Regions from separate parts of the Pseudoalteromonas porphyrae genome, predicted to be linked through region 1. Evidence: predicted binding sites of a transcription regulator. Region 1 holds the regulator's gene; the other holds the start of a gene.
What was found. Region 1 encodes sigma-54, which starts transcription at its own class of promoters, with help from an activator protein. Its sites were predicted from a motif close to GTTGGCACGNNNNTNGNNT; they were not measured.
Positions count from the first base shown of each region.

Region 2: ADS77_RS21525 (DUF1328 domain-containing protein) is a predicted target of sigma-54. The motif match lies at 2,564-2,582, and genes of this name have one in related genera.

Region 1 is NZ_LHPH01000002.1:75,862-81,171, forward strand. It holds gene ADS77_RS02210 (KpsF/GutQ family sugar-phosphate isomerase) at 1-42, shown strand, start outside; gene kdsC (3-deoxy-manno-octulosonate-8-phosphatase KdsC) at 42-593, shown strand; gene lptC (LPS export ABC transporter periplasmic protein LptC) at 590-1,144, shown strand; gene lptA (lipopolysaccharide transport periplasmic protein LptA) at 1,134-1,667, shown strand; gene lptB (LPS export ABC transporter ATP-binding protein) at 1,664-2,389, shown strand; gene ADS77_RS02235 (RNA polymerase factor sigma-54) at 2,456-3,952, shown strand; gene hpf (ribosome hibernation promoting factor) at 3,982-4,269, shown strand; gene ADS77_RS02245 (PTS sugar transporter subunit IIA) at 4,274-4,726, shown strand; gene rapZ (RNase adapter RapZ) at 4,747-5,310, shown strand, end outside.
Region 2 is NZ_LHPH01000004.1:100,181-105,490, reverse strand. It holds gene ADS77_RS04845 (sodium ion-translocating decarboxylase subunit beta) at 1-48, opposite strand, end outside; gene oadA (sodium-extruding oxaloacetate decarboxylase subunit alpha) at 61-1,836, opposite strand; gene ADS77_RS04835 (OadG family protein) at 1,847-2,092, opposite strand; gene ADS77_RS21525 (DUF1328 domain-containing protein) at 2,618-2,791, shown strand; gene ADS77_RS04830 (hypothetical protein) at 2,849-3,040, shown strand; gene pdxJ (pyridoxine 5'-phosphate synthase) at 3,103-3,834, opposite strand; gene recO (DNA repair protein RecO) at 3,872-4,564, opposite strand; gene era (GTPase Era) at 4,582-5,310, opposite strand, start outside.

The sequences.
Region 1 (5,310 bases):
GCACTTAACATGCAAGATTTGCTAAAAGCAGGAGTTTTATAATGCAATTTGCAGACTTATACCAACCACTTTCAGACGATGCGCAAACCCGCGCCAAAAAAGTTAAATTACTTATTTGTGATATTGACGGGGTATTCTCTGATGGCCGTATTTATCTTGGTAACCAAGGTGAAGAACTAAAAGCCTTCAATACTAAAGACGGTTTTGGTATCAAAGCGCTTATCAATAGTGGTTTTGAAGTAGCCGTGATCACAGGCCGCCATTCACAGATAGTTCAGCAACGAATGACTAGCCTAACTGTACCGCATATCTACCAAGGCCAAGAAAACAAGTTGCACGCTTATCAAGAGCTAAAAGATAAACTCCAGTTAAGTGACGAACAAATTGCCTATATCGGCGATGACGGTCCTGATTTACCGGTCATGGAACTGGTTGGCTTTGCAGTTGCTGTAAATGACGCACACCCGCTAATTAAGCGACTATCACATTACACAACAATGCTACCCGGTGGCTTTGGTGCAGTACGCGAGCTAACCGACTTATTAATGCTAGTTAATGGAAAATCATTGACCAGTGAAGGGACTAGCTCATGAATAGTGCGCGTTTAATATTAAGCGTATTATTTATAGGTTTTATGGCGTGGTTGTGGCTCCCGTACTTTAGCCAAACAACGACCACGGTAAAAAATCAAGAAGATGTGATAGCAAAACCTGATTATACCGCGGTCGAATTAAAGCAAACCGCATTTGATGAGCAAGGTAAAATTAGCCACAAAGTAACCGCAGCAAAAATGGAACTTTATCAGCAGTTAGGATTTACTTACTTTGAAAAGCCTATTTTTACTTTATATAATCAACAGCAAACGTGGCAAATCAATGCGCAAGAAGCCACATTATATGAAAATAACCAGTTGATTTTAGAAGGCAATGTTGTTGCTAAAAATCTCACAAACAACGCAATGATTAAGCATATTAATGCCGATAATATCTTGGTTGATATTGAACAACAAACCATGAGTTCAGAACAGCCTGTTGAATTAATCGGACCAAATTTAAAGACCACCGGACGCGGCCTTAGAGCCGACTTAAAAGCCGAAGTGGTAGAACTTATTAACCATACGCGAACCATATATTATGACCAATAAATTTGCTCACTTACTTGTAATACCTAGCTTGTTCATTGCCCTTTCAAGCTTTGCTGAAGGTACTCTTCCACTTGCAGACCAAGTATCGATAAGCGCTGATAAACAGCTTGCACAGCTGAAAAAAAATGTCGGTATTTTTGAAAAAAACGTAGAGATAATCCATGGTAATCGTCGTATCACAGCTGATCACCTAGAAGTGCACAAACGTGAAGATTTAGGTGATAATAAGCAGCTGCTTGTTGCCACTGGAAGCCCTGCATACTTTGAAGAAAAACAAACAGATGGCACAATTATGAGCGCCAGCGCCAATGAGGTTCGTTACGATGTTGATAAACGCTATTTAACTTTAATCGGTAACGCCCAAGTCACTCAAGCAGGTCAAAAGATTAATGCCAAAAGTATTACATACGACATGGACCAACAATTAATTAGCGCTGAAAAAGATGAAAATTCAGACGAACGAGTGCATACAATATTAGTCCCAGTAAACACTAAAAAAGATAACGAAAAAGGTCAGCCATGAGCACATTAAAAGCTGAGTTTTTAGCAAAAAGTTATAAAGGCCGCCAAGTCGTAAAAAATGTAGGCTTAGAAGTCAGCGCTGGTAGCATTGTTGGCTTACTTGGCCCTAATGGCGCAGGCAAAACCACCACTTTTTACATGATTGTAGGATTAGTGCCAAGCGACAAAGGTAAAATAAGCATAGATGATAACGACATCACCTTATTGCCAATGCACAGCCGTGCACGTTTAGGGATTGGCTATTTACCGCAAGAATCTTCGATATTTCGCAAACTGACCGTTTACCAAAACCTGATGGCGATACTCGAAACCCGTAAAGAGCTAAATAAACAAGCTCGTGAAGAAGCGCTTGATGGCTTACTTGATGAATTTAGCATTCAGCACATCCGCGATAGTCAAGGTATGGCATTATCTGGTGGTGAACGCCGTCGCGTTGAAATTGCTCGCGCTTTAGCCGCAAACCCTAAATTTATTCTGTTAGATGAGCCTTTTGCTGGCGTTGATCCTATTTCGGTGTTAGATATAAAGAAGATTATTGAACATCTTAAAAACCGTGGGATAGGCGTACTTATTACCGACCACAATGTACGAGAAACCCTTGATGTTTGTGAAAAAGCCTACATAGTTTCTCATGGGGAGTTAATTGCATCAGGCACTCCTGAGCATGTACTTGCCGACCAAACAGTCCGCGACGTTTATTTGGGTGAGCAATTTAGGCTATAAAGCCACGCCCGGCTAAGGTTCTGCTAGACTTAATTATGACAACAATAAAAGGATTGTTAGAGATACATGAGGCAATCACTCCAGCTGCGCATGGGCCAGCAACTTACAATGACACCACAGCTACAACAAGCTATTCGTTTGTTACAGTTGAGCACATTAGATCTTCAACAAGAGATCCAAGAAGCACTAGATAGCAATCCATTACTTGAGGTCGATGAAAATGACTTTGGTGATGAATCAGGTGGTAAGAACGAACAAAAACAAGATACTGATGATCAAACTGTCAGTGCCTCAGCTGATGACACGCCAAGTGAATACGAACAAGAAAGCAGTGAAGCGCTAGCAAAAGATACCGTAAGCGACGAAATGGCGATGGATGTTACATGGGATGAATACATGAGCGCCGCACCAAGCTCTTCATCAGGGCCAATGCCTGAAGATGAATCTATTTATCAAGGCGCTTCATCTGAAACCCTCCACGATCACCTTATGTGGCAACTACAGCTGACTCATTTTAGTCCGACTGACGAAGCTATCGCGATAGCCATTGTCGAAGCGGTTGATGACTCAGGTATTCTTACACTAAGCTGTGAAGACATTGCTGAAAGCCTAAACAAAGGTAATAACGAAGAAGAAATTGAACTTGATGAAGTTCAAGCGGTATTAAAGCGTATTCAGTTATTTGATCCGGTCGGTATTGCTGCACGCAGCCTACCTGAATGTTTATGTATTCAGCTAAATCAATTTGATCCTGCAACGCCTTGGATTGCCGAAACAAAAATGATTTTAACTGATCATATCGATTTATTAGCTAGTCGCGACTATCGTACTTTGATGAAAAAGACTAAGCTAAAGGAAGATGAACTAAAAGAAGTAATGACACTCATCCACAGCCTTAATCCAAAGCCTGCGGATACCATAGTTCGAGAAGAGTCAGAGTACGTTATTCCCGACGTGTCAGTGAAAAAAATTAAAGGCCGCTGGGTGGTAGAGCTCAACCCAGATAGCATGCCAAAAATTAGAGTTAACAGCCAATATGCGGCGATGTCGCGCTCAGTAAAATCGAGCACTGACAGCCAATTTATTCGCTCTCATTTACAAGAAGCTAAATGGTTTATAAAAAGCCTAGAAAGTCGTAATGACACATTACTCAAAGTAACTAACTGCATTGTTAAACAGCAGCAAGGTTTTTTTGAGCATGGCCCCGAGGCTATGCGACCTATGGTATTAAACGATGTTGCTGAAATGGTTGAAATGCATGAATCAACAATCTCCCGGGTAACAACCCAGAAGTACATGCATACACCACGTGGTATTTTTGAGTTAAAGTATTTTTTCTCAAGCCATGTCAGTACCGAAAATGGCGGAGAATGCTCATCGACAGCAATTCGTGCACTCATAAAAAAATTGATTGCAGCAGAAAACTCAGCTAAACCATTGAGTGATAGTAAAATTGCAGATATATTGGCAGAGCAAGGTATCAAAGTAGCTAGACGAACAATAGCAAAGTACCGTGAATCGCTAGCTATTCCACCGTCAAATCAACGTAAAAGCTTGATTTAAGGCGTAAAACCACAAGAAGGAAAATGCTTATGCAACTAAATTTAACTGGTCGTCACGTAGAAATTACTGATTCATTAAGAGACTATGTAAACAATAAGTTTGCGAAGCTTGAGAGGCATTTTGATCACATCAACAATGTCCATGTTATTCTTGACGTAGAAAAGCTCAACCAAAAAGCAGAAGCAACATTACATGTCAGTGGCGCAGAGCTATTTGCCTCAACGCAGCACCAGGACATGTATGCCGCGATTGACGGGCTCATCGATAAACTCGACCGTCAAGTTATCAAACACAAAGAGAAGCACGCTCGACACTAACACTATGAAACTAAGTTCACTTACTTGTCAGGACTGCAGTAAAGCTGCGGTCCTTTTTAATAGCAAAAAACGTATCCTCGAATTTATCAGCCAATTGGCTCATGAACGGCTTCCTCACTTATCACAACAAGACATATTGAGTGCTCTATTAAATAGAGAAAAATTAGGTAGTACAGGTATTGGCCGTGGTATCGCGATCCCGCATGGTCGCATGAGTGGCGCACAAGAACCACTCGCTTTAATTTTAGTAAGCGAACAACCAATCAATTTTGATGCCATTGATAATCGCCCCGTCGATATTTTTGTTGCACTCATCGTACCTGACGGTGACAGTGAACTTCATTTAAAGACGTTGGCTACAATTGCTGATAAACTCAACGACAAAGAGTTTTGTAAACAAATACGTAGCGCAAAAACAGACCAAGATCTATATCAAGTAATTGTTGAACAGTCGTAGTTAAAAGAAGGAGAGTTTACATGGAATTAATTATCATCAGTGGGCGCTCAGGGTCAGGTAAATCTGTCGCTTTGCGTGTATTAGAAGACCTTGGCTATTATTGTGTTGATAATATCCCTGTAAACTTATTACCGTCGTTAGTGCGTAGTGTATCTGATAACTACGATAAGATTGCCGTCAGTATTGATGTGCGTAACTTACCCAAAGAACAGCAAGAGTTTAATGATATCCTTGAGTATCTTCCGGGGTTTGCAAACCCAACTCTATTTTATCTAGACAGTGACGACCAAACGCTCATTAAGCGCTTTTCTGAAACACGCCGTTTACACCCACTTTCTTTAGATTCATTGCCACTTGATTTAGCCATTAAACAAGAAAAAGTGCTATTAGATGTACTCATTACCCGCGCCGACTTTATTCTTGATACAACCGATTTAAGTGTCCACCAGCTGGCTGAATCAATTCGCGAAAAAATCTTAGGAAAAAAAGATAAAAAACTGATCATTACATTTGAGTCATTTGGTTTTAAGCATGGCATTCCTAAGGGAGCTGATTATGTATTTGATGCGCGCTTTTTACCAAAC
Region 2 (5,310 bases), on a different contig from region 1:
AAAGTTCGCAATACCTGTGGCATGCCAGAGATTCAATAATGCTTCCATCCTACTTTACTCCTAGGCTAATGAAATCATGGCATCACCCGTGACAACCGAGTCACCTTCAGAAACTAGGATCTGAGCAATTGTACCTGCATGTGTAGCGCGGATCTCTGTTTCCATTTTCATGGCTTCCATGATCATTACTACATCACCTTCGTTAACCGTTTGCCCTGCTTTAACTTTAATTTTAAAGATATTACCGGCAAGAGGTGCATTCAATGTCTCCCCTGATGCGACTGAGGCAGACTGGGGAATTAACTCACTGTCTTTTAAAGTAACTTCTTTTAGTTCACCGCCTTGAGCAACAACTACATCATAAACTTTACCATCAACTTTTACGCTGTACTGCTCAGCAGTGACTGTTTTATTATTCGTTTTAGTTGGTTTTTCTGATTGAGCCGTTGGGGCCGCAGGTATTGCTTCGAATGCATCAGGGTTGTTACGGTTTTTAATGAATTTCAAACCAATTTGTGGAAATAATGCATACGTTAGCACGTCGTCTATTTGCTCATCAGCAAGTATTAAACCTTGCTCTTGTGCTTCTTTTAATAACTCAGCTTGCAGCGTCTCAAGTTCTGGTTTTAATAAATCAGCAGGACGACAAGTAATAACGTCTGCACCATCAAGCACGCGCTCTTGCAGCTCTTTATTCATTGGTGCTGGTGTTGCTCCGTACTCACCTTTTAATACACCTGCCGTTTCTTTAGTGATTGTTTTATAACGCTCACCTGTCAGTACATTTAAAACAGCTTGTGTGCCTACAATTTGCGAGGTAGGTGTCACTAAAGGCAAGAAACCTAAATCTTCACGAACGCGTGGTATTTCAAGCAACACTTGATCAAGTTTATCTGCTGCGCCTTGTTCTTTAAGTTGATTTTCCATGTTAGTTAACATGCCGCCAGGCACTTGCGCTAATAATATACGACCATCAACACCTTTTAAACTGCCTTCAAATGCAGCATACTTTTTACGTACATCACGGAAGTAAGCGGCAATCTCTTCGAGCTGATTCAAATCAAGTTCAGTATCGCGCTCAGTTCCTTCAACTATAGAAACAATGGTCTCTGTTGCACTGTGTCCATAAGTCATACTCATTGAGGAAATAGCGGTATCAAGCATATCGATGCCAGCATCAATCGCTTTTTGATAGGTTGCTGTACTTAAACCTGTTGTTGCATGACATTGCATTGCAATTGGTATAGAAACCGTTTCTTTTAAACCTTTAATCAACTTTTCAGCATCATATGGTTTAAGTAAACCTGCCATATCTTTGATACAAATTGAATGACAACCAAGATCTTCAAGCTGTTTTGCAAGTGTTAGCCACATCTCCAGTGTATGGACTGGGCTTACTGTGTATGAAATTGTACCTTGTGCATGGGCACCAACTTTGATTGCGGCTTTGATTGCCGTTTCTAAATTACGCACGTCATTCATTGCATCAAAAATACGAAAGACATCTACACCATTTTTATGTGCACGCTCAACAAATTTTTCTACCACATCATCAGCATAATGACGGTAACCTAAAAGATTTTGACCACGTAACAGCATTTGTTGCTTTGTATTCGGCATTGCTTTTTTAAGGGCGCGAATACGCTCCCATGGATCTTCTCCTAAATAGCGAATACACGAATCAAATGTTGCACCGCCCCATGATTCGATCGACCAATAACCTGCATCATCAAGTTTTTCAGCAATAGGTAACATGTCATCTAAACGCATACGCGTTGCTAATAATGATTGATGAGCATCACGAAGTACCAGTTCTGTTAGTTTTAATTTAGCCATAAGTCACCCCTTATAATTTTTGTTTATTTTTGTACTGAGCGATGGCAGCACTAATTGCGGCAATGTGTGCATCTGGCACACCTTGCGCTTTGATTGATGGCGCACGAGCTGGTACATCTATAGGTTGCTCAAAACGACTCGCCACCTTAGACATTAATACAATTGCTGAAATCAACAATGAAAGAAAAACAAAAACGCCCACCATGCCTGTTGCCATCAAATTTGCTGCTGTCGCTAGTAACTCACCTATATTCATACTCTGCCCCTTTATATATTCAATACCTGATAGTTAACAAAGCAACAAAAGCAGGTAAAAAACCACTTTATATAAATAACTATGCAACAATCATATCAAAGTAATTAACCATTTCCAACACTTTGTAAATTGGTAAAACCAATTAATATAAAGCTAACATACCCACATTAAATTTAACACCCGACAAATCGCTATTATTTTTCAAGATATAGATGATAAAAATAGTGAATATAGCCAAAACTTATAAGCTATAGAATGCAAAGCTCCATCCCTATTTATGCAGTCTCTATATTTGATAATATTTCTTTTCTAAAAACCACTTAAATTAATTGGTCTTACCAATAGTGTGGTGATTTTACATTCCTTTTTTTACTTAAGAACAAGTTACACATAAAGCGTGTAAATATTTCTTATGAAACTGATCCCTATAACGAATGAAAAAGTAAGTGGCTGATTTTAAAGGACTTTAATATTGGCATGTAAATGGCATTATCTAATATGTACAAATTAACCAAGGAGAAAACAATGTTACGCTGGACAATTACATTTTTAGTTATTGCACTTATTGCTGCAGTGTTAGGTTTTGGTGGCATCGCAGGTGCCGCAGCAGGAATTGCTAAGATTATATTTTTTATCTTTTTAGTATTGTTAGTTATCTCTCTTGTATCAGGCGCACTACGTGGCAACGTGCCCAAGTAGCTGAGACAAAGTAACGCAACAGTATTACCACTATATTTATTTACAAGGAATTACATTATGAAATCTACAACAGTAAAAACAGCCGTTATCGCCCTTTTCGCTAGTTTTTTTATTATGGGATGTGAAGACAATCACGCAGAAGAAGCAGGTGAGCGCATAGATGAAGCTGTAACCGATGTACAAAACAAAGTCGAAGACGCCTGTGAAAAAGTAAAAGAAGGCGTAAATGCTGAAGAAACAAACTGCTAATAAAGTAAGTTTAAAAAAACGACTCTTTTGAGTCGTTTTTTTTATTAGACTGAATTCAAACTTTAAGCCCGTGCTTCAAGCATTAGTCGCTTCATGTCACGTACTGCTTTATCTAAACCATCAATGGCTGCACGCGCAACAATTGCGTGGCCAATATTTAACTCGTAAATCTCTTCCATCGCGGCAATCGGCTTCACGTTGTGATAATGAAGGCCATGCCCTGCATTGACGATTAGCCCTAAACCTGCCGCATATTTCACACCTTGTCGAATATGTTCAAGCTCTTTGCTCATCTCTGCGTCAGTTTGCGCATCTGCATAAGCGCCAGTATGTATTTCAACGTAAGGAGCATTACATGCTTTAGCGGCATCTAATTGCGCTTTATCTGCGTCAATAAATAATGAAACTTTAATTCCTGCATCACTCAGCTTTGCAGTTGCGGCTTTAATTTTATCTAAGTTACCCACAACATCTAAGCCACCTTCGGTAGTTAACTCTTCCCGTTTTTCTGGTACTAAGCAAACGTAAGCCGGTTTTACATCCAACGCAATATCAATCATTTCATCAGTAACAGCTATTTCAAGGTTCATACGCGTTTGAATTGTTTTAGCCATCACATATACGTCACGATCTTGAATATGACGGCGATCTTCACGCAAATGAATGGTGATCCCATCAGCACCAGCATGCTCCGCAACACTTGCCGCATGAGCTGGATCCGGGTAACTAGTACCGCGGGCTTGGCGTAAAGTAGCAATATGATCAACGTTTATACCCAAAAGAATATCTTTCATTTTTTTACCTGTAAAAATAACGGTTAAAAATACCGTACTAAGATTGCGGTTTAAAAAGCTCTCTACTTTTTAATGGTTTTTTACCCAGTAAGGGTTTCATTAAATGACGACTTAATTGTTTTGCCATATATAACACATCCGGCGCACTAAAGTCATGAGCAGCAATCGCATTTAATTGCGCCCCTAAAAAGCCACTACCATGATTTTCCTGTGCAACAAAGCCATATTCAGCAAAATAACTATACGTTTGTTTTGAGGTGATTGGATCGCCTGCGGCATCAAAACTAAAATCAACGCCATAACCCAAAAGCTCTAGTAACTGAAATTCATAAGAGCGTAATACGGCTTGCAAATTAGGGTGCTTATTTAGCTGCTGTAAGTGAGTTCGATAAAGCTCATAGGCATGATCAATGGGTTCATTGATTGGCACAATCCGATTTGTTAACTCATTTAAGTAGAAGCCGCAGTAAAGCTGATCGCCTACTAAAGGGGATTGCGTACCATGCAATTCGAAACGTTGAATGTATTTAAGATCATTTTTACCCGTATAGTTTACGAGTAATGCTTGGAAAGGTTGCAGCTGCGCTTTATGTTTGGTTGACTGGCGACCACTTATGCGAGCAAGCATTCGTAGTTGTCCAACGCCTTCTACCAGCATATCAAGCATTACTTGCGAGTCACTAAAAGGACGCCGATGTAATAAATATGCTGTGTAGAAGTCGCTATCCATAACGGTAACTTAAGTGATTAATCTTCACCGTAACCTAAGCTGCGAAGTGCACGCTCATCGTCAGCCCAACCTGATTTAACTTTAACCCAAAGCTCTAAAAATACTTTGTTATCGAGCATTTCTTCAAGATCTTTACGTGCTTCACGGCCAATAACTTTCAGCTTTTCGCCTTTGTTACCAATTACCATGCGTTTTTGAGTTTCACGCTCAACCAAGATTAAGCCATTGATATGCCAAATGCCGTTTTCTTGCCATTTAAACTGCTCAATTTCGACAGTTACTGAATAAGGTAATTCCTCACCCATAAAACGCATTAACTTTTCACGGATCACTTCAGCCGCCATAAAGCGCATTGAGCGATCGGTTACATAATCTTCAGGAAAGTAAAACTCACACGGTGGTAAACGTTTTGTTACTTCATCTTTGATTAGGTTAATATTTTTACCCTGCGTCGCAGATACGGGCATAATACCAACAAAATCAAACTTGTCACCTAACCACTTCATATGTGGCAGTACAAGATCACGGTCCTTTACTTGGTCTATTTTATTAATAACCAATAATACTGGTTTACCGCTTTGTGATACTTTATTTAGCACCATGTCATCGTCAGCATTCCAATGAGTGCCTTCAACAACAAATATAATAAGTTCTACATCACCGATTGAGCTAGATGCTGCGCGATTCATTAAACGGTTAATGGCACGCTTTTCTTCAACGTGCAGCCCCGGTGTATCGACGTAAAC